DNA from 3 places in the Brevibacillus borstelensis genome. Region 2 is predicted to be linked to each of the others. Evidence: riboswitches for the same ligand, from Rfam matches in the RefSeq annotation. Region 2 holds a riboswitch; each other region holds the start of a gene.
The links. Region 2 has a riboswitch for cobalamin ahead of V5G20_RS05875 (energy-coupling factor ABC transporter permease). Riboswitches for the same ligand answer to the same signal wherever they lie in the genome.
Positions count from the first base shown of each region.

Region 1: it holds a riboswitch for cobalamin, as region 2 does, so the genes downstream of both, V5G20_RS18430 (ABC transporter substrate-binding protein) here and V5G20_RS05875 (energy-coupling factor ABC transporter permease) in region 2, are expected to answer to the same signal.
Region 3: it holds a riboswitch for cobalamin, as region 2 does, so the genes downstream of both, cobO (cob(I)yrinic acid a,c-diamide adenosyltransferase) here and V5G20_RS05875 (energy-coupling factor ABC transporter permease) in region 2, are expected to answer to the same signal.

Region 1 covers NZ_CP144922.1:3,815,086-3,824,929, forward strand. Annotated here, with positions in the region: gene lepA (translation elongation factor 4) at 1-331, opposite strand, end outside; gene V5G20_RS18405 (hypothetical protein) at 525-1,547, opposite strand; gene V5G20_RS18410 (sigma-70 family RNA polymerase sigma factor) at 1,526-2,065, opposite strand; gene V5G20_RS18415 (methyltransferase domain-containing protein) at 2,114-3,163, opposite strand; gene V5G20_RS18420 (heme ABC transporter ATP-binding protein) at 3,160-3,972, opposite strand; gene V5G20_RS18425 (FecCD family ABC transporter permease) at 3,969-5,048, opposite strand; gene V5G20_RS18430 (ABC transporter substrate-binding protein) at 5,168-6,217, opposite strand; cobalamin riboswitch at 6,408-6,617, opposite strand; gene V5G20_RS18435 (M24 family metallopeptidase) at 6,673-7,770, opposite strand; gene V5G20_RS18440 (alpha/beta fold hydrolase) at 7,896-8,687, shown strand; gene nikC (nickel transporter permease) at 8,917-9,810, opposite strand; gene V5G20_RS18450 (ABC transporter permease) at 9,823-9,844, opposite strand, start outside.
Region 2 covers NZ_CP144922.1:1,269,810-1,279,653, forward strand. Annotated here, with positions in the region: gene V5G20_RS05845 (PucR family transcriptional regulator) at 1-683, shown strand, start outside; gene ald (alanine dehydrogenase) at 813-1,937, shown strand; gene V5G20_RS05855 (Ger(x)C family spore germination protein) at 2,001-3,173, opposite strand; gene V5G20_RS05860 (spore germination protein) at 3,187-4,626, opposite strand; gene V5G20_RS05865 (GerAB/ArcD/ProY family transporter) at 4,616-5,719, opposite strand; gene V5G20_RS05870 (quinone-dependent dihydroorotate dehydrogenase) at 5,900-6,988, shown strand; cobalamin riboswitch at 7,163-7,355, shown strand; gene V5G20_RS05875 (energy-coupling factor ABC transporter permease) at 7,496-8,254, shown strand; gene V5G20_RS05880 (energy-coupling factor ABC transporter substrate-binding protein) at 8,258-8,542, shown strand; gene cbiQ (cobalt ECF transporter T component CbiQ) at 8,539-9,330, shown strand; gene V5G20_RS05890 (ABC transporter ATP-binding protein) at 9,338-9,844, shown strand, end outside.
Region 3 covers NZ_CP144922.1:4,485,414-4,495,257, reverse strand. Annotated here, with positions in the region: gene V5G20_RS21545 (MDR family MFS transporter) at 1-1,034, shown strand, start outside; gene V5G20_RS21540 (cupin domain-containing protein) at 1,203-1,733, opposite strand; gene V5G20_RS21535 (ATP-binding cassette domain-containing protein) at 1,788-2,582, opposite strand; gene V5G20_RS21530 (ABC transporter ATP-binding protein) at 2,589-3,563, opposite strand; gene V5G20_RS21525 (ABC transporter permease subunit) at 3,576-4,457, opposite strand; gene V5G20_RS21520 (ABC transporter permease) at 4,469-5,473, opposite strand; gene V5G20_RS21515 (ABC transporter substrate-binding protein) at 5,501-7,114, opposite strand; gene V5G20_RS21510 (M15 family metallopeptidase) at 7,184-7,891, opposite strand; cobalamin riboswitch at 8,071-8,288, shown strand; gene cobO (cob(I)yrinic acid a,c-diamide adenosyltransferase) at 8,513-9,061, shown strand; gene cobD (threonine-phosphate decarboxylase CobD) at 9,061-9,844, shown strand, end outside.

The DNA.
Region 1 (9,844 bases), 2.5 Mb from region 2:
CAGCGTCGACGACCAAGAGGGCGCCTTCGCAAGCGGCAAGGCTGCGGGATACTTCATAGGTAAAGTCGACGTGTCCGGGGGTGTCGATCAAATGCAAAATATACTCTTCCCCGTCGTCTGCTTTATACTTTAACTGCACGGCATTCAGCTTGATCGTAATGCCGCGCTCTCTTTCCAGATCCATCGAGTCCAGAAACTGCGCTTCCATCTCCCGTTCTGACAATGCTCCTGTCAATTCCAGGATGCGGTCAGCCAAGGTTGACTTCCCGTGGTCGATATGGGCGATAATGGAAAAATTGCGAATGCGTTTTTGTCTTTCACGGCGATCCATGTGTTGTCAGTTCCCTCCCACGCCATCTGAACGTCGCCTGTTGGTCCACCTTCAGACCGCGTTCCGAAAAAATACACTAACGTCAATTATATCAAAGCGCGGTTATGCGAGCAACAATTGAGAATAAGGCGGTTCCCACGATTTTTCGAGGACCGATCCGAACCAGGATTTGAAGCAGGTACGGCGTATAATGCTAAGGCTTCTTCCCTTCACTTAACCGCTGCAAATATTTCTCGGGAAACAGCTTCTTTAGACTTGGTTGATAGCGGCTTCCGTCCTCTGGCATACTGTGGCTGATTACCCGGTAGGCGCCGCCTTTGCCGTTCTTCTGTTCGTAGGCGATGTCCAGGACCATCGGGCAGCTTAATCCCGGAGACCCCTCCTCTGCCTTGCCTTCAATCCTTACCCAAGCATAGACACGCCGCTTTTCCGGAGCTTGCGTTTCTACCCCGATCAGTTCAATATGGACATCGCGATCTGCTCCCAGCCAGCTCAGGTTTCCCTGGGCCGTTTGCAAATACGCGGTGATCAGCGGAGTGACAAACTCCCGATTTTCGGGGGAGACACCTTTTTCGACCTGAACAAACACTTGCCCAAAATGCTCGCTGCCCGAGAGCACCTGCAGCTTCCAGACACCCGGATCGGGAAGGGCAATGCTGGACGAAAAATGGCCATCCGCATCATACTGGGGTCCCAGAACTTCATAAGAACCAAGCTTGATGCGCTTGCCCTCCGTACTGTAGGCGACCAGCTCCACCTCTTTTCCAAATGAACCGTTCAACAGAAATGAAATCCGCTGTGCCTGATCCTCGTACAGCCCAAATTCATCTGTCATGATGCGGACAGGCTTCTCCCCGAGGTAGCTGAAAACCTGATTTTCGCTGTGTATATCTGAACGTGGCGACGGTTTCCACAAATCGGGCGGATTCACAATAGTAGCGGGTAGCCAAGGCTTCTCTTGAACGGGTTGCCGGGCTTGTTCTCCCGGCCCTACACCGGTTATCGCAGTGCCTACGAGAGCAAGCAGCAGGACAGCGGCTGCTGCCGAGGCCCAAAGGCCCCATCGCCCCGGGGGAAAGGTCCTTTTTTTTCGCCCTGCCTCCTGCTTGATCGTTCGCCGTATATTCTCTTCCATTTCCGGGGAGAACACGACGTCATGGAGTACGCTGCGATCGGCTCGCTCTTTCAATCCTTTCAGCCATTGGTCTCGTTCCATTCCCATCCCTCCCCGGTATTCATTTCCTTTTTCAACAGCTGTCTCGCCCGATGAAGCCTCGTCCGAACAGTCCCTTCGGTCACACCTAGCACCTCAGCCACTTCCGCAATGGACATTTCCCCATAATAGTGGAGAGCTACCGCCTGGCGATAGAGTGGCGGAAGCAGCAAGACAAGCCGGACCAGCTCATCCCGGGCAGCTCGCTGCAGCACGATATTTTCGGTCGACGCCTCGCCATTTTTTTGTATCCACGCTTGCGGAAACAGATTTCGAAACGTCCACGACCGCAAATAGCCCTTGCATTCGTTGACGGCGATCCGGTAGATCCAGGTATGGATGCTGCTCTCTCCGCGAAAGCCGGAAAGGTTGCGGTAGACCTTCAAAAATACGTCCTGCGTAATGTCTTCGGCCAGGTCACGGTCCTTCACCATCAAGGTGACCAGTCGCAGGACACGCGTCCCGTATTCCTGCATGAGCCGATCCAAAGAAGCCTCTGGCGTCTGCTGAAGCTTATCCACGAAGACGCGCCCTCCTTCCTGTTTCACCTTGTTAGATGCAAGAAGCCGCTATTTGTTACAGGTTTTTTTCCGAGCAAACAGAGTCATTCGCGAGACATCCGCGTTGGTCCTCACGTTTAAGCCCGCAAATGGGTACCCGCCCTCCGTCCACTTTTCCAAATCATAGTCGCCTCTCGCCGGCGATGATGGAACAGTATGGACAAGAGACAGACCTTCAACCGAATGGATATAGCCTGCCGGGTAGTCGATGATGTAGTTTTCGTGCATCGCCGTTACCTCCAATTGCTCCGACTCCAGCAGCAAGACCAGCTCCCCCGGGAGCATCAGCGCCATTTCCCGGTCCACCCGGTAGCGCGGCTGCTCCACGCTGTCGATAAAGGTCGCATAGGCAAGAGAGTAGCGGAATCGCTGGCGTGCGTAAGACGTTTCTCCCCGAACCTGTTGGTAGACCATCTTGTCGGGAAACACCCATTTTCGCTGTTCCGTTTGCCAATTTTCACCTGCAGGGGGCAAGAGGAGGTCAATCGCTACCAGACCGTCCTCGGTTAGATGCTCCTTGATCAACTGTAGAAGCCGCCTTTGTTCCGAGCGGAGCGTAAAGTGCTGGAGAAACCCCTCGGTCAAAAGCACATGAGTAAAGGTGCGATCCAGTTGCAAATGAAGCGCTTCTTGTTCCATGAGCTCCAGCAGGTGTTCTCTGCCTTTCCCCAACCGCCGCTTCTTCTTTTCCGCTAGCCCGAGCATGTCGGGACTGTTATCGATCCCGCAGACAGAAATACCCTGCCTGGCCAATTCCAGGGCGATTCTTCCCGTTCCTACTCCCAGCTCCAGAACTGCGGGCTGACGGTCGAAGGCTTGTATCCAGCCGCGGTAGAAAAGTATGCCCGCCTTTCCCGCAAACTGGTCGTAGTACGCTGCTTCCAGCCCTTTGTAAGGTGGACTGGGGAGCCGCTCGTGCCTTCCGCCCGACAGGCCGCAGGTAGAGCAAACCGAGCCTGTCAAACGCTGAAAAGGAATCCCCGGCGGCACGCCATTTTTACTGTCGCCGAGCCACTCATCATAGCGAAAACCGCATACTTTGCAGGAATAAACACTCATAGGGCCGTTGACACCTCCGCATCCTTCCGCTGCTCGCTCATTTCCATACCGGAGAAAAATACGATGTGCTTCTTTCCTGTCTTCGGATGAACATACACTTCTGTTTCGACACCGAACACTTCCCGGAGCATTTCGGGATTCAGCACTTGTTCCGGTGTGCCGGCGGCTGCAATCCGCCCTTCTTGGATCACATAGATCCGGTCGCAGTATGTCGCCGCAATATTCAGGTCATGCAGCGCTGCGAGGACGGTCAGACGGAGCGATTTCAGGAGGTCCATAATTTGCAGTTGGTAGCGAATGTCGAGATGGTTCGTCGGCTCGTCCAAAACAAGAAGCTTCGCCTCTTGCACCAATGCCCGCGCGATTAATACCCTCTGTTTTTCGCCGCCGGACAAGGACAAAAAGCTGCGCTCTGCGAAGGCTTGCATACCCGTTCGAGCCAGCGCCCTTTCCACGAGCGAAAAGTCTTCTTCCGTATCTGACTGAAATAATCGTTTATGTGCAGAACGGCCCATCAAAACAATTTCTCTAACGGTGAAATCGAATTCAACTGTGCCTTCCTGACGAACAACTGCCATTCGCTGCGCTGTTTGCCGAGGCGACAGTTGATAGATGTCTTCTCCATCTACTGTAACAAGACCCGCATCCGGCTTCCTGACCCGGTAAATGCTCTTTAGCAAAGTCGACTTTCCGCTTCCATTCGGACCGATCAGGCCGACGAATGTTCCCGGCTTAGCCTGCAGGTCGACGTGATCAAGGATTTCCTTTCCATCCAACATGACGGATACTTGCTCGGCGATGAGATTCATCTTCCGCCACCCCCAAACGAATACGAGCTTCGAAGCATGAGCCAAATAAAGAATGGCCCTCCGCACAGCGATGTAATGATACCGATGGGCAATTCCTCAGGAGCGAATGCCAGTCTGGCCACGACATCGGCCCAGATCAGAAAGCTTGCTCCCAGCAGCGCACTGACTGGAAGCACGCGGCGGTGATCGGTGCCGACAATGATGCGGACAATATGCGGCATCATCAGTCCGACAAAGCCGATTGCCCCGCTGATCGAGACGATGACCCCTGTGAGCAGCGCGGTCATAACGAGCAGCATTTTTCGGAAATGTTCGGTATTCACTCCCAGCGTCCTCGCGGTTTCCTCTCCCATCATGATCGCATTGAGCGAGCGATAATAAGTCATCAGCACGAACATCCCGGCCACTACCACAACGCCCGGAATGGTCAGGTACTCCCATTTGGCTCCCGCGAGGCTACCTTGCATCCAGAACAAAACTGTACGGATGCCATGCTCGTTAGGAGCTGAAAAGATAATCAGGCTGGTGATCGCCGAGAGTACAGCCGAAACAGCAATGCCGGACATCAACAAGCGCACGGTCGAGTTTTGCCCTCCAAGCCGCGAAAGCGCAAAAACAAGGACAATCGCCAGGAGCGATCCGGTAAAAGCCCCAATGGTCAGGGAATACTGTCCGTATAGACTGAATGCTCCGAAAAGAATTGTCAGTGTCGCTCCTACCGATGCACCTGAGGAAACCCCGAGCAAATACGGATCCGCCAACGAATTTCTTACAAGTGCCTGTATGGTCACCCCGACCACTGACAAGCCCGCGCCAACGATTGCCGCAAGCAAGACACGCGGAAAGCGAATCTGCCAAATAATCGTTTCTTCCGATTTTGACCAATCCGCCTGTATCCATTCTCCTATCAACGGAATATGGGAAAAAGCAATTTTCCAGATCGTGCCGGGCCGAATCGACACTGAGCCCAGCATGACTGCCAGGGTCGCACTGGCGATCAACACCAGAATCAACACGAACAGAACTGAGGCAAACCAGCCCCTGAAACTCCTGATATCTCTCTTGGCGATTTTCATCACCCTTCGTCCGGGGCTATCCGTGGCGGCCGAGCTCTCCAGTATCGTACGTTTCACAACTCTCACTCCTTCGGAAAAATCGACCGGTCTAACCAACGTGGAATGAATTGGTCCTGCCGTTAAAATTTCTCCGGATAAAGTCCTTCCGCGAGAGTTTTTAGTGCGAACGGCGCCCGAATTCCTTCAGCCGCTGCGGAGAGCGGCAGCACGACGATACGCTTGTTTTTAATGGCCGGCAGATCAGCCAATTCGTTTTTTGTCAAAAGCAGATTTCGTTTTTGTTCAACGGTTTTGTCTCCGTAATCAACGATGACGATCACTTCCGGCTTGCGGGCGACTACCTCTTCCCAGCTTACGCTTGTCCATCCTTTCGGGACATCGTCGAAAATGTTCTTGCCTCCTGCCAGCGCAATCAACCTGGTCATGTAGTTATTGGCAGCTGTGTACGGCTTGTCCTCTCCGCTGTCATAGACAAACACAGGAATCGGCCGTGCCACGTCTTTGATGTGATCGCTGATTTGCCTGATCTCCGTTTTCATCTTCTCGATCAGTTCATTCGCTTTTGGTTCGACTCGGAAAATGCGCCCGATATTTTGGATGTCGGCGTACACATCCTCAAGACCCGGTGCTGTCATATTGGAAGATTGCTGCAAATAAGCGTGAACGCCCATTTTCTCCAAATCCTCGACAGTCCCGACCGCTTTGTCGGTAAAGGCGCTCTTCCAGCCAGCGTACACAAAGTCCGGTTCAGCGGCAAGGAGGACTTCTTTTGACGGATACTGCTTGGACAGCACCGGAATCTTCGCATATGCCTCCTGAAGCTCAGGCAAAATCTGATCATCAAGATAAGCAGTCCCGACCATTTTGTCTTCCAGTCCCAGAGCGAGCATGATTTCGGTAGTATGCTGACTGAGTGATACGGCTCTCCTCGGCGCTTCAGCAAAGGTGAGGGTTCTTCCATTGTTTTCGATTGTTACAGGAGACAAGGAACTTGTCGAATTCGCCGCATTTGCAGATTCTCCGCCTCCTGCTGATTGCGTTGAGCCATTTGTCGGGGCAACAGTGTTTGCAGCCGAATTCGACTCGGCTCCCCCGCATCCGGATAGTGCCAGGACAACTGCAACCCCGGCGAAAAACAAAAAGCCAAGACGTTTGTTGAAAGCTCTCATCCTTATTTCCTCCTTTTGTCATTCGCGTTTCATCGTACTTGCTTACCCCTGTATTTCAAAAAGAAAAGACATCCTCCGATCTTGCCGGGGAATGCCTTTGTGGGCAGCGGACAAAAGAAACACGGCAAAAGGATAGACCAATAGCGTCTGGCGCCGTTTCTTCGTCACACTGTCCCCATCCTCGTGGGTCGATCGTGTATGCTTTCTGGCAGGTCTCCTGGCTTGGGATCATCACGCCTTGCTCCCTTCCCATCTCGCGTTTAGACCGCGAAACAGTGGATACCAGCAAGGACACTCCCCTTTACAGTGGCGGGACCGCGTCGGATTTTCACCGAACTTCCCTTTTAAGTGGCCGGGTACAAGAGACTACCCGGTTCACACCATAAAGCGTATGTATTCAGTTGATCGGCGATTGCGTGAGATCCTCCCGATCGTATCGGGATTCCGCCGTTGCATCAGCCTTTTCCGATTACCGTTAATTCTTTCGGATAGCGGGTCAGCACTTCGCATCCATCCTCCGTGACGAGCACGTCGTCTTCAATGCGTACGCCGCCTACCCCGGGAACATAGACACCCGGTTCGATGGTAAAGACCATGCCTGGACGCAGCTCCTCCTGGTTTTGCCCATGGACGGACGGGTACTCATGAACATCCATGCCGAGTCCGTGGCCAAGACGGTGCATAAAGTACTCTCCGTATCCTTTGGCTTCAATCACACCGCGCGCCGTTTGATCGAGATGGGCGAAGGTTACGCCCGGACGGACCTCTGCGATAGCCGCTTCGTTCGCTGCCAGAACGGTCGCGTAGATGTCCCGAAGCTGATCGCTGATATCTCCAACCGCAAAAGTGCGGGTAATATCAGATACGTAGCCATCAGCGGAAACGCCAATATCAAACAGCAGCAGTTCGCCTTCCCGTACGTCCCGGTCTCCCGGATTGCCATGAGGAAGCGCCGACTTTTCACCGGCCAACACCATCGAAGCGAAAGAAGGTCCCTCCGCTCCGAGGCGCTTCATCTGGTATTCCAGCTCGGCAACTAACTCCGTCTCGGTCACACCCGGCTTTACTTTTTTCACAGTTTCATCAAGAGCGTCTTCGACCAGCTTGACAGCGTGTTTGATCCTTGCCACTTCATCGGCTGTCTTGATCAGGCGCATCTCTCTGAGAGGCTCTTCGATATCGACATAGCTTCCGGCAGAGACGAGTGCACTCATCGTTTCGAAACGATCTAGGGTCATATGGCTTTTTTCCAGCCCGAGCTTGTTTAATCCGGAAGGAAGCGCTTGTTTCAACACTTCATACGGGTTATCGGTATCCGTATGGGTCAAGATTTGTTTGATGCCTGACGCTTCTGCGGCTGCTTCCCGGTCCAGTGCCGGAACGATCAAGGAAGGTTCTCCAGCGGCCGGAATAACCAGGCCCATGAAACGTTCGTGCGGCTCGGTCAAAAAGCCTGTCAGGTAGTAAACGTGCTTAGGCAGTGTAATCAAAGCAGCGTCTATCCCTTGCTTTTGCAAATAAGCAAGAATGCGCTGAATGCGTTCTTGATACAAACGGGTCAACCGCCTTTCTTTGGGTATCATACTGCGAGGATACCATTTCCTTGCCAAAAAAAGAAGCGAACGGACGAAAAAACTATGCACAGGTAAGGACAGGATAAAGGGGAGGTGAATGAAAAATGAGCGAAAATACAATCGTTCCAACTGCAAATAGCTCCAGGCTGGCTGTTCAGCTTTACGGCAGCGGCCAGCCGCTTGTATGTATCCATGCACCTGGCATCGGGATGATCAACTTTTCCCGTTTGCACGGGTTGGCCGAGCACTTTCAACTCATCCTGCCTGATCTTCCCGGTCACGGAGCGAGTGAACCGCTCTTTGTCCCCTTTACGATGGCCGATCTTAGCGAGACGCTGGAGGAGATGATTCATGCTCTTGGACATAAACGAGTCGTCGTAATGGGCTATTCCCAAGGTGCTTCTCTCGCACTGGATTGGTGCCTGCGCCATCCAGATTCCATCGCGGGCCTTGTACTTATCAGCGGTTTTTCCGAGGTGAATGAGCTGTACCTGCACTCCCGCTTTTATTTGGCCGAAGCCATTGCCAAGCTGGGAGGAGTGAGCTTGCTAGCCCGCTCGACGGCTTCCTCACACCTGGACAAGCAGGCAGATAAAGAACAGTGGATAAAGCATGCCAGCCGTACGGACGCCAAAACTCTTCATCACCTGTACAGGATCGGACATCACTATCGCTGTACAGAGCGGTTGCATGAGATCAAGCAGCCTGTGCTGCTCGTATACGGCCAGCAGGACAAGCACATGCATCCGTACGGCGAGCTTCTGGAAAAACATCTGCCCAAAGCCAAACTGGTTGCTGTCCCTGGCGTAAAGCACCAGATCGTGACTCGCGCTGCCTCGTCTTTGAGTCGCCTTTGCAGAGAATTTATCGGTTCTCTCCCCGGTTCTTCGGTCTGATTGTCCTACGGGATAACATAACAACGATACGGGATTACACAAACCGGTATGGCTCCCTGCCCTTTATCACCGTCGCCGGCGTCTGTATACTGAGTCAACGCTTATCCGGGCCTAAGCGTCAGGTTCGCCGATAGGAAAAAACCCCGAATCAAGCCTCGCTTATTTCGGGGTTTTTCGTTACCGTGCTCATGGTAGCATCGTCTGCCAACCACAAAAACGATTGCTGCTCCTAGTTTTTCATCCGCGGATCCAGCGCATCGCGCAGCCCGTCTCCGATCAGGTTAAAGCCAAGTACAGTCAGCATGATGGACAAGCCCGGGAAAATAACTGTCCACGGCGCTTTTTGAATATACTGGCGGGAGTCGGAGAGCATCAACCCCCACTCCGGCTGAGGCGCTTGCGCTCCCAAGCCGAGAAAGCCCAAGGCTGCCGCTTCAATGATCGCGGTCGCAATTCCAAGTGTTCCCGTCACGATGATCGGAGCCAAACTGTTAGGGAGAATATGCTGAACGATAATATGTGAATGCTTTGATCCGATCGCCCTGGCGGCCATCACGTATTCTTCTTCCTTCAGACTAAGCACCCGCGAACGGACAAGACGTCCATAGGTGGGCACATTCACGATCGCAATCGCAAGCAAGGCATTCTCCAGAGATGGACCGAGTATAGCTACAATCGCAATCGCCAACAGAATGCTGGGAAACGCAAGCATAATATCAAACAACCGCGAAATGAGCGTATCGATCCATTTGCCGTAGTAGCCGGCTAACAGGCCGAGGAAGGTCCCGGCAACGATGGACCCGATCACGGCAAACAGCCCTACTCGCAGTGAGATCTGCGCGCCGTAAATCACACGGGTAAAGACGTCCCGCCCGTTGTAGTCCGTACCAAACCAGTGTTCAGCAGAGGGAGGCAGGTTTTTATCAACCAGTTCTCCTTTGTCGTATTCGTACGGGGTGATAAACGGTGCCAGGATTGCGAGCAAGACGAAGAAAAGAATGATGCAGAATCCGAGAATGGCCATCTTGTTCTTGCGCAGGATCCTCCAAGCATCGCGCCACGGAGAGGAGATCGGCTCATTTATCTGCTTGACTGGTACCGTTTGCACATGGGTTTCTGCCATCTTACTGCCTCCTCAGCGATATTTGATGCGCGGA
Region 2 (9,844 bases):
AGCTGTCCACGCCGTATCTGATCTGTATCATTGAGGCGGCGGGGACGCGCCTGGAGCAGTATCTGTACCCGCTTTTGATGAGAGACAAGCTGCTCTGGGTCGTGGATGGCAACCAAATCGTCCTGTTGATCGGACAGGCCGGGGCAGGAAAACAGCAGGATGAGGCGCTGGTTCGAAAGGTGAAGCAATTCCTGGCCGATTCCTTGGGAAAACTGGAATCGCACGTAAGCGAGGGGCAGGTGACGGCAGGCTACGGCCGCAGCTACAAAGCCTACGCCGATCTCGTGAAAAGCTACCGGGAAGCCTTGCATGCGGTCAAGATCAAGCGGCTGTTTCCGCAAGAAACCGCGGGCATCCACGGCTATCGCGAGCTGGGGATCTACCGGTATCTGCTCAAGCTGAAGCAATGGGACGAGGAACAGGGGTACGAAAATGAAAGGCTCGCCAGGCTGAAGCAGTATGACGCGGAAAATCAGACCGCGATGACGGAAACGCTGGAAACGTATCTGGATGCTGCCGGAAAGGTGAACATTACCGCCAATCGGCTGCATATCCATATCAATACGCTTAGCTATCGATTGAAGAGAATCGAAGAGATCATGCAGGTCGATCTCGAAGACATGAATCAGCGGGTGGCGCTCTACCTGGAGTTGAAGCTGGACAAATTAAACAGCGAACGGTAGTTCGTTTGTGGATTTTCACAAATAAAAGGAAGGCAAGATTAAGGGAATCCCCAAGGAAAATCGGTTTGTAAACGCTGTACAATGTAGGTAATCTCGTCATTCGGCGTTTGCAAAAGGAGGACTTATACGATGATTGTAGGGATTCCCAAAGAGATTAAAAACAATGAAAACCGCGTGGCCATTACGCCAGCAGGTGTAGCAGCACTCGTGCAAAACGGCCATTCGGTCCGGATCGAAAACAGTGCTGGACTCGGCAGCGGCTTTACCAATGAAGATTACACCGCAGTGGGCGCGGAAATCGTAGCCACGGCAGCAGAAGCTTGGGCAGCCGATATGGTGATGAAAGTAAAAGAACCGCTTCCGAGCGAATACGGCTTTTTCCGTGAAGGCCAAATCCTGTTTACTTACCTGCACCTCGCTCCAGAACCGGAACTGACGCGTGCTCTGGTAGAGAAAAAAGTGGTAGCCATCGCGTATGAGACCATTCAGTTGGACAACGGCGCTCTGCCCCTCCTGATGCCAATGTCTGAAGTGGCTGGACGCATGTCCGTGCAAATCGGCGCTCAATTCCTGGAAAAGCCATATGGCGGCAAAGGCGTGCTTTTGGGTGGCGTACCAGGCGTGCCGAAAGGTGAAGTCGTCGTAATCGGCGGCGGTATCGTAGGTACCAACGCTGCGAAGATGGCACTCGGTCTGGGTGCGAACGTAACGATCCTCGATGTGAGCGCGGACCGTCTGCGTCAGTTGGACGACTTGTTCCAAGGTCGCGTGCAAACACTGATGTCGAACTCCTTCAACATTGCGAATGCCGTGAAAAAAGCGGATCTCCTCGTAGGCGCTGTCCTGATCCCGGGTGCGCGTGCGCCTCGTCTGGTAACGGAGGAAATGGTAAAAACCATGGCTCCTGGTTCCGTGATCGTAGACGTAGCAATCGACCAAGGCGGCTCCATCGAGACCTGTGACCGCATCTCTACACATGACAATCCGACTTACGAAAAACACGGCGTCATTCACTACTCCGTTGCAAACATGCCGGGTGCTGTAGCCCGCACATCCACGCTGGCACTGACCAACGTGACCGTGCCGTATGCGGTGCAGTTGGCGAACAAAGGCTACCGTCAAGCGGTCCTGGACAATCGTCCGCTGTCGAAAGGTGTAAACGTCATCGACGGAAAAGTAACCTACAAGGCAGTTGCAGAAGCTCACAACCTGCCGTATGTAGCGCTTGAAGAAGTGCTTTTGGTGAAAAACTAAGGCTTGCCCTTTTCATACACATGCAGATCAACTGCCTGCCCTGCCGATCGGGGCGGGCAGTTATTAGTTCTGCTCGATCAACCGGGGATAGTCATACCAATCCAGCTTCATCTTGCCCGAATCCGCGAGATCGACGTTGACCTCGACTTTTGCCAGGGCGTTTGCTTGAAAGGGGAACGCTTGGGATTTGGGCATTTGCTTCCACCTTTGATAATCCTCACGGAACAAAACGTATTCCAGCCGCAGCAGATCAACCCCCGAACGCAGGCTTTTCTCAAAAGCTCCCCGTATCTGCCGCTCTATTTCCTTCTCCGATTCCTTCCGGATAAACGAAGACGGATTGTCTTCCATCAACTCCCGGATGTACCCTTTTACTCTGATGGATATATCAAAACGAACAGGACCTTTGGTCTTTTTCGGGCGAATGACGACATCCGGGCGCTGCAAGCGGACTGTCGCGACCGACTTGCCGTTTTTTCGGATGACGATTCCGGCACTCTGGGTTCTGGGAGTAAGCCAGCGCAAGCCGAGCAACTCGTCTTCGGGAAAGAAGCCGTTAAGCTTTCCGTGATGGATGGCAAATACGCCGTTGAGCGACAGGCGTGTAATAAATTGAGAGTCCATTTTCCATTTGTTCTTCACGACGGTGATCGAGGGGAGCAAGATCGTATTCGCAGGCTCCCAGTATTCGGAGATGAATTCGTGAAAGCGGATCGGCTGGATAAAAGAGCGCTGCTTGTAAACATCCACGGGCTGATGAAGCAAGGTGGATTCGGGAGAAAAGCCCAAAACAGGCTGTACACTCAGTACCTCCTCCAGCTTGTCGTGTGTTCCGAAAACCCACTTGGTATATCGGAGAAGGCCAGAGCGGTTCAAAATATCGTAGACCGGAAGAATCCCCTTTTCCAGTATTCGTTCGTGAAAGATCAGCGAAGAAACAAATCCGGTGAATGTCGGGATCTGGGCATTTTTGATCAGGTTGTCGATGGCCGATTGAGGCGTATCTCCTCTGCCTACGGCGATTACGGCAGGGGCTTCCCTTTCGTCTGCCTGGGTCTCTTGTTTTGCGACCCTGGCCAAATCCACCGTTTGCGTGTAAAAAACGTATTGGCCGTCCGTATAATCGATGCCGATGGCAGTCAAATACACCATATTCTGAATGACCTTTTGGTCCCAGCAGCCGGTCGTCAAGAACAGACACAGCAAAAGCGGGAAAAGCTTCCTCCCGGTTTTCATGAAACCTCCTCCCTCAGTCGGATCTTTTTTTGTTGGTGATCAAAGAAAGCAAGGGGCGGACAAGCACCTGCGCCAGATCGGAAAAGATCATGGGGGAGCGGCTAAGGACATACGGCTGTCCAAAAGAGGAAAGCGTGGACAGGTAGAGCACGGTACCGATGACACTGATGACAAAACCGTACATGCCAAGAATCGAACTGAGCAGGAAGACGGCAAAACGGGTGATCGTGACAGCGCCACTCAGGGATTGGTTTACCAGCGTAAAAGAGGCGACGATCGTCAGCGAGCCGATGAACAGCTGGGAGGGAGAGGTGAGCCCTGCCCGAATGGATGCGTCCCCAATAATCAACCCGCCTACCAACGCCAGCGTTTGCCCGACGTTTTTGGGCAGGCGTGCCCCGGCTTCGCGCAAGAATTCAAAAACAAAGAGAATGCCCAGCATCTCGATCGGCGAAGAAAAGGGCAGTCCCTTTCTGCCTTGACTCACGGTGGCCAGAAGCTGAAAAGGAAATTGCTCGACATTGTATGCCGACAGCGCCACCCAAAAGCCGGGAAGAAAGATCGCCAGCCAGATGCCAAACAGGCGCAAAACCCGCTCCAGCCAAATATAGGCCACGGGGTATTGGTCGTCTTCAGGGGCCTTGACCAGCTCCGGCAGGCTGCTGGGCACAAGCAGGGCGATGGGAGAGTTGTCTGCCAGGATGGCGGCTTTTCCCTGCAAAAGCAGATAGGTGACGTAATCGGGCCGTCCCGTGTAGTCGGTCAAAGGAAAAATAGAGTAGGGATTGTCGGTAATCGTTTTTTCCAGATTGGCGCTGGTTACGACCTCAAGCGATTCGTTTTTGACAAGGCGCTCTCTCAAAAGCCCGATAAGCTCTACGGGAGCCTTGTCAGTCATATAAAGCAGTGCCACCCGAGTTTTTGACTTGGTGCCCAAGGTAAAGGATTCATAGGCCAAAGAAGTGGTCCTCAACCTTTTGCGGACCAGGGCGACATTGGCCGATAGATCCTCGACGAAGCCGTCGCGGGGTCCTTTGATCGAAACCTCCGTATTGGCTTCTTCCGTCGAGCGCTGCGGGCGGTTGGAAAGACCGCAGGAATACGCACCCTTTCCACGCCAAAAAAGCAACAGCTCTCCGGCAAATAGCCGCTTTGTCCACTCCGTAAAGTCAGCAGGCAAAGGTTCTGCGAGAAAAGCGTCGAGCCCAGATCCTTCGTCCATTTCTTTTAGCTCAGGCAGGATGGTATCTTGCATCTGCTTGATATCGATCAGACCCTCGCAATAAACGAGAATGAATCCGGAGCCATCTCTTAATGAAACCGACTGGATCATGACATCCGCGCAGTGGGCAAAAGCTCGCCGCAGTTCGTCTTCGCCCGGATTTTCCAGAACGCCGAGAGCAGGCTCGCTTCTCAATTGGTAGCTCGGCAACGGCTTTTGCTCACGATTCATGATGACGTCCCTTCTGCTGTTTTCCCGCGACCAAGGCGACGATGGCAAGAACCATGGTAAGCACCAGGACGATGATCGCCGACATGGGAAAATACCATCTCGATAAAAAGGTGAGAAACTGCATGTCCGAAAAGGGCAAGCTCATCAGGGCGAGCATCGATGCGCCAAGAAACGAGAGAACCCCCAAGCGCTGTTTTGGTTTGCTGATTTGCAACAGCTCGGTCACAAGAAAGAGACAAAGAGAGAGGCGGACGAACGCCCCGGACAGCCACTGGTAAATGGAAAGAAATTCGAGATTTTCGATGTATCTGCCCATGGTCAGCAGCCGCCACTGCTCATAGGAAGGATAGCGCTGCCTGGTCGCTTCTGCCGGTCCGAATTCCGCGATAGCCCCAGTCAGCGGGCTAAGTGTGAGAATGATGATAATCCCTCCGAGCACTAAGAGGTACATGAACTTCGTTTCCGTTCTCAGATGATGCTGCAAAAACAGAATCAGGACAATTTCCAGGAAGCCTCCAGCCGCATAGAGCATGCCATTTATAACCGGAGTCATTCCGTTTTGAAACAAGGGCAAAAGCAAATGGTAATCCTTCTTGGGCATATTGCCAAAGCCGACTAAAAAGCCGAACAAGACGACGAACGGCAATAGCAGCCCGGAGGCGATAGCGATCGAATGGATTCCGGCATACGCGGCAGCTACACTAAGCAAGACGAGGACCAATCCCGTTACGATTTCCGGAGTGTTCGGCAAATAGTTGACGGTTGTCCAGGTCTGCGTGTCCGTCAAATTGACGAATGCCATCAAGTACAAAAGAAGCATGAACGGGAAAAGCAAAAGGCGGCTCCCGACGTGTCCGACGGTGGCTTCCAGCCAATCGGAGAGCGACTGCCTGTTCATCCGGCGACAGATGAGAAAAAGAAGCCAAAGCCATCCGATGAAGGGAATGGCTACCAACAGAACGCTGATCCAGGCGTCCCGGCCTGCTTTGCTTAGCAAGAGGGGAATGATCGTTACGTGAGTGGTGATCCCGACAGACAACATGATCATCATCACAGCTTGCAAAAATCCAATAGATCCTGTTGGGTTTCTCACGGACCGGTGCACTCCTTTTTCAAAGGATGTCCATACTATGTACAAAAAGGAAAGGCGTTATGTAATGTCTACCCGGCACCCGTATTTCCACTGGAAAAAAAAGAATCTTTCATTTTGTGCGCCTCATACGAAAAAATATGGTATGCTACTAGGCAGAAAAAAGCAGTGAGGAGTGCAGCGATGTATCAGCTAGTGCGGAAATTCCTGTTTCAGATGGATGCGGAAGAAGTGCATGAAAAAACCGTCCATCTCCTCAAAGTGGCAGAAAAATCAGCGGCAGGCAAAAGTCTTCTAAAGATGATGTATCAGGTGCGCGACGAGCGGCTTGAGACGAAGCTTTGGGGGATTACGTTTCCCAATCCGGTTGGGCTCGCCGCGGGCTTTGACAAAAATGCGGAGGTGTACCACGCCCTGGCAGCGCTCGGCTTTGGCTTTGTCGAGGTCGGGACGATCACGCCGCAAGGCCAGCCGGGCAATCCGAAGCCGCGGCTGTTCAGATTAGTGGAACATGGCGCCATCATCAACCGAATGGGCTTTAATAATCTGGGGGCATATTTGGCATCCCAAAATCTGATCGATTACGCTTATGCCGATATTCCGATCGGGATCAACATCGGCAAGAACAAGATTACGCCAAATGAACACGCCGCCAGCGATTACAGCAAGTGTTTGGACATGCTGTACAGCTACGGCCATTACTTTGTCATCAATGTCAGTTCGCCAAACACACCGAATTTGCGCGATTTGCAGGAGACCGAGAGCTTGCGCAGCTTGATTCGCGCAGTCAAGGACAAGGCTTCCGAGCTGGAATCGCGGGGAGCCAAGGCGAAGCCGATCCTGTTGAAGGTGGCTCCCGATATGGCAGACGAGCAGATGCGCGACGTCGTGCAGGCTGCCGTGGCAGAAGGAATCTCCGGTATCATTGCGACGAATACGACATTGTCCCGCGAGCCTGTGCAAGACCATCCGAGAGCGAATGAGGCAGGCGGCTTGAGCGGAAAACCGCTCGAAGCGAGAGCGACCGCCTGGGTCAAGGAGATTTATCAGGAAGTCGGGGACAAGGTGCCGGTCATCGGAGTGGGCGGCATCTTTACCGGAGAGGATGCGTACCGCAAGATTCGCGCCGGCGCCAGCCTCGTCCAGGTCTATTCAGGCATGGCGTATCAGGGGCCGGGGATTGTCAAAATGATCAACAAGCAGCTGCTCCAATTCCTGAAGCGCGACGGCTTTTCGCACATTAGCGAAGCAGTCGGCGTAGATGCACGGTAATTTTGTGATAAAAGCTTGGGAGGCGAGCCAGTCTGCAGCTTTCAGAGTAGCAGCTTCGGCATCTGGCGGTTTGCAGCTTTCAACTGCCAAAGAGAAAAGGGAGAACTGGCACGTTCTCCTTTTTCTTTTGCAACCCATCGTATATAATAGACAATCATCTGCGAATTTTTGGAAAAGAATAAAATGCAGCAAGGTGCCCTTATGAATAGTAAGGGGTAACAGGGAATCGGGTGAAACTCCCGAGCGGTCCCGCCACTGTAACCAGGGGAATGCTCTTTTTTCGAAAGCCACTTGTCGATTTGACGGGGAAGGCAAAAGAGCGTATTGATCCGGAAGCCAGGAGACCTACCTTGCTGCCACACCCATGAGCCTTCGAGGAAAGGAGAGGTGAGCCCAAACGAAACGACTGTTCGCAGTATCGTTAGTTGCCGTGTGCCAAGCTCATCCAAATCGGGTGAGCTTTTTTGCGTGTGTTCTTTAGAGAATCAGAGTAAGGAGTGTTGCTGAATGAGGGGTAGACGCACCGTTGCCAGTGGTCTTCTGATAACCGGATTTCTTGTTTACTTGCTGTTCAATACGCCACAAACCGGACATGCCATGCATATTATGGAAGGGTATTTGCCGGCAGGGTGGTCGCTGTTTTGGTGGGCTGTTTTTCTGCCCTTCTTTTTCCTCGGCTTGCGTCAGGTTCAACGCATTGTCAAAGAGAAGCCCGAATTCAAGCTGCTTTTAGGGGTAGCGGGAGCCTTTGCATTTGTCCTGTCCGCGCTGAAAATTCCGTCCGTGACAGGCAGCAGCTCCCATCCCACAGGAACAGGGCTGGGCGCGATCTTGTTTGGTCCGCTGGTCATGTCTGTACTGGGCAGTCTGGTGCTCTTGTTTCAGGCGCTGCTGCTCGCGCATGGGGGCTTGACGACACTCGGCGCCAATGCGTTTTCCATGGCGGTTGTTGGCCCGTTCGTCGCATATGGCGTGTATCGGCTGGTGGCCAGAAAGAAAGGTGGCCAGAAGCTCGGCATTTTTTTCGCGGCAGCGCTGGCTGACCTCAGCACCTATCTGGTCACTTCCGTTCAACTGGCGCTGGCATTCCCGGCTGCTTCTGGCGGGATTATGGCTTCCTTTGTCAAGTTTGCGGGGATATTTGCCTTGACGCAGGTGCCGCTGGCGATCAGCGAGGGACTGCTGACGGTGCTCGTGTGGAATTGGCTTCAAGCCTACAACGCGCAAGAATTGTCGCAGCTGAAGCTGCTGAAAAGGGAGGGGTAAGAGATGAAGCGTTGGACGAACTGGCTGCTCATTTTGGCGGCAGCGGTACTGGCGGTGGTGCCATTGCTGGTCGTAAAAGATTCGGAATTCGGCGGAGCCGATGGAGCGGCAGAGGAAGCGATCATGGAGGTGGCTCCTGACTACGAGCCGTGGTTTCAGCCTTTGCTCGAACCTCCCGGCGGTGAGACAGAAAGCCTCTTGTTCGCCCTGCAGGCTGCTCTGGGAGCAGGCGTGATCGGGTATGCCATCGGCTTGTACCGGGGCCGGCTGAAAAACAGGCAAGAATGATTGGACGGATCGACTCCCTCGCTTACGAAAACAGGCTGAAGAGGCTGCCGCCCGAACAGAAGCTGCTCTTTTCGCTGGCCATGCTGCTGTTGGCACTGATCAGCCACCCGCTTGTCCAGGGCATTCTGTTCGTCTGGATGAGCGTCTGGATCGTCGTCTATGCCCGCACTCCATGGCGGATCTATTTTGTCGTGGTGGCTGCCTCCGTCGCCTTCCTGCTCGCCGGAAGCCCGGCGCTGCTCCTGGAGGCATCCAGACTGGCGGAATGGACACGGGATGACAATGCAATCGCATCCTGGCAGTTGGGAAGCTGGGTTGTCTATGTGACGGCAGAGGGGCTGTCCAGGGCCATGAGCCTGGCCGCCCGCTCGCTGGCGGCGCTCTCCTGCTTTTCCTTTATTCTTTTTACAGTTCCCTTTGCCGAGGTTTTGCAAGTGTTCCGCCGGATCGGCATCCCCTCCATTCTGACTGATCTGATGATGATCATGTACCGTTTTGTCTTCGTTCTTCTGGAGACAGCCGAGCAAATCTGGACGGCGCAAAAGGCCAGAGGAGGGCACCGCGGCACGGCGGGAACACTCAAGGATGCGGGCAGGCTGATCGTTCAATTATTTATCCGCACGATGGCACGCTACCGCCAGATGTACATCAGCATGACGGCAAGAGGGTTTACGGACGATTTCCGCGTCCTGGTCCATGCCTCCCATATGCGTTCCAAAAGGTACGAATGGGAAGCGGTAGCCGGATGTCTCCTGCTGGCGATGCTGGAATGGTGGATGGGAGGATGAGGCGCGAGTGGCATTCGAAGTGACGACAGATGCAGCAGAACAGACAGATGCAGCAGAACAAGCAGATGCATCAGAACAGACAGCTAGAGCTGCCTTGGACATATTGCGATTTTCATTCGTTCACTACACGTATCCGGGAGCTTCCCAACCGGCGCTCAACGGACTTTCTCTCGGTGTCCCTGCCGGAAAAAAGTGTGTGCTATTGGGCCACAATGGCTGCGGAAAGTCCACCATGTTTCTGCATGCGAACGGAATTTTTCGGCCGAATCTGGGCCAAGTCCTGTGGAAAGGGAAGGCCGTTTCCTACGACCGGGCTCATTTGCTCAAGCTGAAACAAAAAATCGGTCTGGTGTTTCAGGACCCGGAGCAGCAACTGATCGCCGCGACGGTTGCCGAGGATATCTCCTACGGACTATGCAATCAAAAGCTGCCGGAAGCCGTTGTCAGGGAAAAGGTGTACCGCACGATGGAAACATTCGGGATGACCGAATGGGCAGAAACGCCGATTCACCGG
Region 3 (9,844 bases), 2.4 Mb from region 2:
ATGTGCCGATCGGGCTATTGTCCCTGCTTTTTATCAGTCTGCACTACAAGGAGTCGCTGGCGCACAACAAGCAAAGCATTGACTGGTGGGGTGCGATAACCCTGGTCGGTGCCGTCGTCAGCTTGATGTTTGCTCTGGAGCTTGGCGGCAATCAGTACGCATGGGATTCGGTTCAGATCATCGCGTTGTTCGCTGTGTTTGTGATCCTGTTTGCCGCCTTTATCGCGGTTGAGCGGAAGGCAGCGGAACCGATCATCTCGTTTGCCATGTTCAGAAAGCGTTTGTTTGCCGCGAGCAACGGCGTGGCGCTCCTGTACGGCTCGGCGTTTATCATTGCGACCATCTACATTCCGATCTTTATTCAAGGCGTATTTGGCGGGAGCGCGACCAACTCCGGCCTGCTGCTCACGCCGATGATGCTCGGCTCTGTTGCCGGCAGCCAGGTCGGAGGGCTGCTCACGACCAAGACGAGCTTCCGCAACATCATGCTGATCTCAGCCGTGTTTTTCGTTCCGGGGCTTCTTTTGCTCGGAACGCTCTCGCCGGAAACCTCGCGCGTCATGGTAACGATTTATATGATTCTTACCGGCTTTGGCGTCGGGTTCTCTTTTTCCGTCCTGGGGATGGCGGCGATTCACAATTTTGACATGCGGCAGCGAGGATCTGCCTCGTCGACCAACTCCTTTTTCCGTTCGCTCGGGATGACGCTGGGGATCACGATTTTTGGCATCATTCAGCGAAATTTGTTTGAGAGTGGCTTGAGCACTGCTCTTGCGGGAAATGGCGGTGCGATTCCAGGCGGGTCACTCTCCGATCCGAGAGCTATTCTATCGCCGGAGACAAGAGCACAAATTCCGGCTCCCGTTTTGGAAAAAATAACGGACACGCTGGCAAGCTCCATCGCCCATACCTTTCTTTGGGCGCTGGTCCCCGCCATTCTGGCCGTTCTGTTTATCCTGATGATGGGAAATGAGCGGGTGGCAGCTCCCGTTGGGCAGGCGAAGTCGCCCAAGCCTGCCGGGGATCGTACATAGTCGGGGGAGAGGCGAGATCTCCGCATGGAGACAGACGCATCACTCTTGTATTTATTCCTTCCGATTAAGCGATAAACGACGATAAACGACGGTAAAAAGCTCCGAGGCTGCAAGCTGGCCCCGGAGCTTTTTTGATCAGACGGACGTTGTTCTGGTGTCGAAGGAAACCTACGTAGCCCGTGCCCAAATCGCCAGGGAGACAGAGTTTCCAGGGTTGATAAACCGATGGGGCGACGAGCTGTTAAAACCGATGCTGTCGCCTTCGTACAGATGGTACTCGCGATCGGCGAGCAGCACCTTCAGCTCGCCCTTGAGAATGAAGCCGCACTCTTCTCCGGAGTGGGAAATCTGCTCCTGCTCCAGTGTCTCCCCGGGCTCGATTTCGATCAGCAGGAATTCGATTTTTCCGGCCTGTATGGGCGTGAGTACGTGATACTTGACGTGAGTGTTCTTCAACTGAATGATCTTGTGCTGATCGCGTCGGATGACAGGTTCTTCGTCATCCTTTGCCTTGAAAAAATGATTGATCGGTACATCGAGAGCGGAGCAGATTTTCCAAAACGTTCCTACGGTGGGATCGACCAGGCCGCGTTCGATTTGGGAAAGCAGGCTCATGCTGAGACCGGTCCGATTGGCAAGATTTTGCAGGGTCAGCTGTTTTTGTTTGCGGATTTCTCTAAGTTCCGCTCCGTTGAACATGGTATCGACCTTCTTTGCTATGCAAGCTAGTCTGTTGGCTCATGTGTTCTTCATTCATGCGTGAAGAGAGGCGTTTTCCTTGTGCAGGCTTGGAAGGGACGACAACAAGGTCTTCGTGTAGGCTTCCTGCGGATGCTTAAAAATGTCTTCAACGGTTCCCGTCTCCACAATTCTTCCCTTCTGCATGACGGCCATCCGGTCGCACATGTAGCGAATGACCGCCATGTTGTGCGAGATGAAGAGATAGGTGAGGCCCCGTTCGCGCTTTAACTCCTTCAATAAATTGAGGACATGCGCCTGAACGGAAACGTCCAGAGCCGAGGTGGGTTCGTCCAAGATAACGAACGTCGGATCGGTAATCAGGGCCCGTGCGATGGCGATTCGCTGGCGCTGGCCTCCGCTGAATTCGTGGGGATAGCGCGGCAGATGCTCCGGCTTGAGGCCTACCCGTGCGATCAGGGCGTGCAATCGTTCCGTGCTGCCCTTTTGCCTCCGTTCATCGGCAGGCAGGGCCCACAGCGGCTCGAGTATGATGTCTTGAACCTTCATCCGCGGATCGAGAGAGGACTGCGGGTCCTGAAAGACGATCTGCATCTCGCCAGGCTTCCTTCTGTTGAATTTTTTCCCGTTCCAAAGCGGACTTCCTTGGTACAGAAGGGACCCGGAAGTCGGGTATTCCAGTCCTGTTACCATTTTTCCCAGCGTGCTTTTGCCGGAACCGGATTCGCCAATCAGGCCAAACGTCTCACCGGGATAGATCGAAAAAGCGGCGTCAGAGACAGCGTGAAACAGTTGGCTTCCCTTCCCGTATTGCTTGCTGACGCCGGAAAGCTGCAGCAGTGCTTCCATATGTAATCACCTCACCCAGCAAGCGACTTGATGTGTACCTGTCGATGCGTCTCGCGAGCCCGGTACCGGCTCCAAAACAGGATGGTCCTCGCGGCAGAGCGGCAAGGCACGGTCGCAGCGCGGCGCGAAAACGCAGCCGGACGGCAAATTCCGCAGATCGGGAGACTCCCCCGGGATCGCATGCAGCGGCTGATCAGGGGAAGCGAGGTCTGGCAGGGCTCCGATCAGGGCGCGTGTGTACGGATGAACGGGATGAGCGAGTACTTCATCGGTCGTTCCCGTTTCAACCACTTCACCCGCATACATGACGACGACCCGCTGGCATACCTCGGCAACGACACCGAGATCGTGGGTGATCAGCATGATGGACGTGCCGCGTTTTTCAGCCAGCTCCTTCATCAGCTTGAGAATTTCATGCTGGATGGTCACGTCCAGCGCTGTAGTCGGCTCGTCGGCGATCAACAAGTCAGGTGGCGCCGACATCGCCAGCGCGATCACGACCCGCTGGCGCATGCCGCCGCTCAGTTCAAACGGGTACTTCCGTGCGACCAGCTCCGGCTCGTTGATCTTTACCTCCGCCAGGCTGAGGACGGCTTGCCGGTAAGCTTCCTTGTAGGCGATCTCACGGTGCCGGTGAATGACCTTGGCCAGTTGATCCCCGATCCGCATCGTCGGGTGGAGGGCCGTCATCGGCTCCTGGAAGATCATGCCGATCTGCTTGCCCCGAAGGGATTGCTGCTCCTTTTTGTGAAGCTGCAGGACGTTTCTTCCTTTATAAAGAATTTCTCCGTTTTTGATCGTCGCATTGTTATCCAGCAGCCCGAGAATGGTTAGCGCCGTAACCGACTTGCCCGAGCCGGATTCTCCCACGATGCCGACAATTTCCCCCTGGTCGATGGAAAAAGAGACGTGGTTCAGCGCTTTGACGGTCTGCTGCATCGAGGAAAATTCGACAGACAGGTCTTTGATTGTAAGAAGCATAGGTATCTCTCCCTATCGGTTGGCTTTCGGATCGAGGATGTCCCGAATGCCATCGCCGATCAGATTAAACCCGCACGAGGCGAGGAATAGGGCAAGCCCAGGGAAGGTGGGATACCACCAATAATCAAGCAGGTATTTCCAGCCGATACTGATCATCGCGCCCCATTCCGGCGTAGGAGGCTGAGCGCCCAGGCCGAGGAAGCCGAGTGTTGCGACGAGCAGGATGGCATCGCCGATATCCAGCGTGACCTGGATGATCACGGGGGAGACGGCATTGGGAATAATGTGGCGGGTAATGATCCGCCAGGGCTTGATGCCGAAGGTGACAGCCGCTTTGACATACAGCTTTTCCCGCAGAGCCAGTGTTTCCGCACGGGCCAGCCGGACGTAGACAGGTATCTTGATGATGGCAATGGCCAGCATGGCGTTCTGGAGGTTGGGGCCGAGAACAGCGGCCACCGCCATCGCCAGCACGAGCGAAGGAAACGCGAGGACGATATCCATCATCCGCATGATGATCTGGTCGACGCGGCCGCCGAAGTATCCGGAGATCGCCCCGATGACCGTTCCGACCAGACCCGCCGAGAGAACGACCGCTACGCCAACGCCGAGCGACAGGCGAGCGCCGTACAGAATGCGCGTAAAAATATCGCGTCCCACTTCATCTGTTCCGAACCAGTGAGCAGCGGACGGAGGGGAGAACCGCTCCGGGATATTGATCTTGGTCGGGTCATGCGGGGAGATGAGCGGCGCGCACACGGACAAGAGCAGCAGCATGACGAGCAGAAACAAGCCAAACAAGGTGAGCGGGCTCTGCCGGATCCGGAACCAAAAGGGGTTTACCTTACGGGACGGCTGGGCAGCAGTATCCGCTTTTGCCGATAGACTGGACATGGTGGCCCCTCCTATTCCTTGATTTGCGGGTCTAGTACGTAGTAAGTGAGGTCAACCAGCAGGTTGATCACGACGTACCCGAAAGATATGACAAAAGTGAAGCCCATCATCGCCGGGAAGTCGAGAAACGCAATCGAGTCGACGACGTATTTCCCCATGCCGGGCCAGCTGAAAATCGTTTCCGTCACGACTGCTCCGCCAAGCAGCGAGCCAAAGGAAAGACCTACGACGGTAATCGTCGGGATCAGCGCATTTCGCAAGGCGTAGCGGATCAAAAGGACAGGGCCGTGGATGCCGTTGGCCAGCGCGGTCCGAATGTAATCCTGTCCGAGTACCTCCAGCATGCTGGAGCGGACCTGGCGGGTGACGATTGCCAGCTGAGCAAATGCCAGCGTAAAGGCAGGCAGGATCAGATGCCACAAGCTGTTTTTAAATGCGGCCCAATTGCCCGTGAGCAGGCTGTCAAACAGGTAAAGGCCGGTAATTTTGGTCGGCGCCGGGACAGTCAGGTCCAGCCTGCCGCTGGATGGCAGCGCCCCGAGAAACTTGTAAAAGATCAGGATGCCGACGAGGCCGCTCCAGAACACGGGTGTAGAGATTCCCGCGATGGAGAAAAAGCGGCTGGAGTGGTCCCATCCAGTGTCCTTTTTCACGGCGGATAGGACGCCCAGCGGTATTCCGATGGCGATCGCGATAATAAAAGCGGTGATGGCCAGCTCCAGCGTTGCAGGGAAAAAGGCGATCAGATCATGGACGACAGGCTGCTGCGTGCGAATCGAGGTGCCAAAGTCACCTGCAAAAAGCCCTTTCATGTAGGTAAGATATTGGACCCAGACCGGCTGGTCCAGGCCCAATTGGCGACGAACTTCTTGCAGTGTTTCCTCACTGGCGCGCTGTCCCACCATCATCCGCGCCGGATCTCCCGGGATCACATGAGAGAGGAAAAAGGTGATCAATGTGACCCCGAGGAGCACCAGCACCAGCATGGCGAGACGTTTCAGGATGATCTGTTTCATGAGGAAAGCACTCCTTTATTCAAGGCGTTATTTAGACATCTCCGCCAGGTTGTAAATGCCCTCCAGCATCGGGTTGTAGACGAAGCCTTTGACGTTTTTGCTGACCGGCAGGAGGAAGTCCTTTTGATACAGATAAAGGTAAGGCGCTTCATCAATGACGATCTTCTGCGCTTCCTTGTACAGCTTCTCGCGCTCTGCCTTGTCGTTGATCGATGCGGCTTTGCGCACCAGCTCGTCCACTTTGTCGTTTTTATAGAAGGCGCGGTTTCCGGCCAGACCGAAGTTGACGGAGTCAAACCAGTAGTTCATGAACATGTACGGGTCGCCGAAGTCCGGGCTCCAAACGCCAAGAGCGAGGTCGAATTCGCCGGCGTCAATCATTTCGCGGGACGTGGCGTAGGCGATCTTTTTGAGATTGAGCTTTACCCCGATGTCGGCGAAAAATGCCTGCAGGGTGAGTGCTTCTGTCTCCCACCACGGTTTGTTGTCGGAATACAGCAGATCGAGGGTCAGGTTGGAGACGCCTGCTTCCGCCAGGAGCGCTTTGGCTTTTTCCACATCGCGCTTGTACTGATGGGCAGATTCATCATGCCCCCACAGACCTTTTGGAATTGGACCGCGCATTTGCGTAGCGTAGCCTTCCTGCACGGATTCGGTCAGGGCGTCATAGTCGATCGCGTAGCTTAACGCCTGGCGAACCTTCGGGTTTTTGAGCGCTTCGTTGCCTTTGGAGGAGTTTACGTACACGTAGTCGACGAACAGGCTCGGTTTTTGCAGGACTTCTACGTTGGGCAATTCTTTGACGGCTTTCAATTGTTCATTGGGGATGCCTTCGGCGATGTCAATCTCGCCCTGTTCCAACTGCAGGCGCTGAGCTGTCGCATCCGGAACGATTTTGAAGTATACGGTTTGGAATGCGGGTTTCACTGTGGAGTGCGGGTTGACGGTGAGCTTGAGATATTCGCCTTTTTTCCATTCTTCGAGCTTGTACGGGCCGCTGCCCATCGTGTTGTTTGCGAGGAAGTTTTGGCCCAGATCGCCGTTTTGTTCTTCTTCTTTTACCTTCGGATTGACGATGCCGCCGTAGTTGGCTGCGAGAGTCGAGAGGAATGGCGGGAAGTTTTTGGAGAGAACGAAGGTAACCTGTGTCGGCGAATCGACTTTGACTTCTTTGATCACGCTGTATACGTCAGCCGGGCCTTTCTTGATGGCGAGCGTGCGGTCGAAGGTGAACTTGACGGCTTCTGCCGTGACCGGAGTACCGTCGGCAAACTTATGTCCTTCTTCCAGTGTAAAGGTCCAGGTAAGGCCGTCTTCGCTCACTTTCCATTCCTTGGCGAGACCGGGCTTGACCTCTGTGGACTCCCCGTCGTATTCGACGAGACGTTCGTAGGTGGGATAAGTGATTTTCCATGCGGCGTTGTCAAAGGTGACGGCGGGATCGAGCGTGCCTTGATCCGCGTTGATCGCGACGAACAGTGTGTCTGCTGACGTCTTCGGTGCGGTCGGCTCGGTTTTTGCCGGCGATTCCGGCGAGTTGTTCTGAGCTTGAGGCTGGTTCGCCGGTGTGCCGCAAGCGGCAACGAGCATGGAAACAGCGAGAACCAGGCTGGTGAGGACGAATGACCATCTGCGCTTCAAAGAGATCAACCCCCAACATTTTGTTATAAATTTAATATATTTTTAATATATTGCAAAAATTGAGGTTATTCAACTATTTTCGCTATCAATTTCCAAGATTCCCCCGTACATGGCTTGTCCAGTAGTTTGCCGTGCCCAGGAAAGCGTGCCGTATTCGTAATGCCACCACTCTTTGGGGTAATTGACGAAACCGGCCTCGGTCATCAGGTGATACAGAAGACGTCTGTTGGCGCGGATCGTTTTCGCCTGTTCATCAGGGCTGAGAGCGTTTTCATAGAATCGGGTAGAGGCCCGTTCGCTGAAATCGTCAAACTCTGTTCCCATGTCGAGCCACCCATCGGGGCCTTCGATCGTCAGGTCTACTGCTCCACCGGACAAATGGGGCGATGGCTTTTGCACATCCTTGCTGGGGACGGCGACAAATTTGCTCAGTTCGGCCTGAAGCGCCTCGCCTTCTTCCCAGCCCTGCTTGAGCAGTGTTTGCTTGAATCTTTCATAGAGAGAGCTTTGCACCTGGTAGGAGCGCCAGCCGTCAAATACGACGAAGCGATAGCCGTCGGGCAAGCGTTCGGCTGCTTGGACCAGGCGGAGAGCGGCGCTTTTTCGCAAGTACGCTTCGGGAGTGGTTCCGTCGTAGCCTTGCTTGTAGTACATCGGCCAGACCGTAATTTTTTCGGACAAGCTGGAGAGGGGGAGCATCGCTTCGCCGCATTCTTCAAGGAGAGGCTGTACGTAGAGATGTGGCCGCTCCGGAGGAATCGGGAGATCCTGTTTCATCTGGACCACCTCCTGTTTGTGGATATGTTTTCCATCATCCTAGCAAAGAACAAAACTTTAGTAAACTGCATTTAATTTTCATTTGTTGAATAAAACTCGATGATCAGCTTGTTCTTTCTATCCGTGCCCACTTTTGTTATGATGATAGCAAGCGCCAGTCTTTGGCTGGCTGAACATTTCCATATCGCGCAAACAGGTCTTTGCTTCCTGCACGGTGCACGCCGCGGGAAGCGAAGTTAAAAGGGAAGTTTGGTGAAAATCCAACGCGGTCCCGCCACTGTAAGAGAGGAGTTTTCCTTCAAGGCATTTTGCCATCCACTGCCCCGGGTCGGGGACGGGAAGGAGAAGGAAAGCAGCGATTCTCGAGCCAGGAGACCTGCCTGTCTTGCCTGAGCACTGATTTCCTTCGGGTCAAAGGAAGAGGTGGATCGTTGTAGCGAACTGTCCGCGCTTTGTCTCCCTTTGTTTTCCAAAGGGAACAAGGCGTTTTTTTATACTTTTCGGAAGGTTGGCGTGTACTCCCCTGGAAAAGCAGGCGGCAGTTTCGCGTTTCACCCGGAGATTTGCCCGAGTGGCTTTGTATGTTCAAAAGGATTGCGCAGAACGAAGGAGGGGCTGTTGATGAGCAAGGCCGACAACAAGCGAGGGCTGCTGCTGGTCTATACAGGAGACGGAAAAGGCAAGACGACAGCGGCGTTAGGCTTGGCTGTACGTGCAACCGGCAGAGGAAAACGGGTTTTAATGATCCAGTTTATCAAGTCTCCGGAACGCACCTATGGCGAGAAGATTATTTTCGACCGTCTCGGAATCGAAATGGTGCAGATGGGCGTCGGCTTTACCTGGACCAAAACACCGGAGGAGCACCGCAGCGCCCTTGAAAAGGCGTGGAGCTTTGCCCGCGAAAAGGTGCTTGGCGGCGAGTACGATGTGGTGATCCTGGACGAATTGAACAATGCCCTGGCAATTGATCGTTTTCCGATTGACGATGTGCTCCCGCTGGCTGACGTGCTGGATACGGTCCAAAACAGGCCGCGCCACGTCCATCTGGTCATTACCGGCCGCAATGCGCAGCCCGCGATCATCGAGATGGCCGATCTTGTGACGGAGATGAAGCCGGTCAAGCACTACTATGACGAAGGCATTCCCGCTGTACTCGGAGTTGAGTACTGATGGGGCTGCTGGAGACCTACGGCCACGGCGGGGATCTGGTGACGGCTGCAGAGCGCTTTGGCGTATCGGCCGAGGCGTTCCTTGATTACAGCGCCAATATAAATCCGCTCGGTCCTCCGGCAAGGGTCCTGGAAGCGCTGGGGAGGTCGCTTACCGCCGTTATCCGCTATCCTGATCCCGGCCATCGAGCTTTCAAGCGGGCATTGGCTGCCCGGCTGCGTCTGCCGGAAGACGCCCTTTTGCCGGCAAATGGAGCGGCGGAAGCGATGGCGCTGGCCGTGCTCGCTCTGCAGCCGGAAAGCGCAGGTGTGGTGACGCCGTGCTTTTCCGAATATGCCCAACTTTCCCGCCAATTCGGCGCTCGCGTCGTGGAATGCGCGGGACGGGAAGAAAACGGCTTCAAGCCAGACGCGCGGGAGCTGTATCGGCTCTTTCGGGAGACGCAGCTCGTGTTCATCGGTTCTCCGAACAATCCGACCGGTCTATTGTATGAACCAGACGAGCTTTTGCAAATGGCCGAATGGACAAATGAAACCGGTACCCATTTGATTGTCGATGAAGCTTTTCTCGATTTTGCGGCTCGGGAGAAGCAGTTTACACTTGCGGATCGGCTAGGACATTTTCCGCGCGTCCTGTTGATACGCTCCATGACCAAAATGTTCGCTATCCCGGGGCTTCGGCTCGGTTATGCGATCGGTCACCCCGCACTGATCGAGAGGATGAGGAGCAAACAGGTGAGCTGGAGCGTCAACGGCTTGGCCTTGCTTGCGGGAGAGTTGTGTT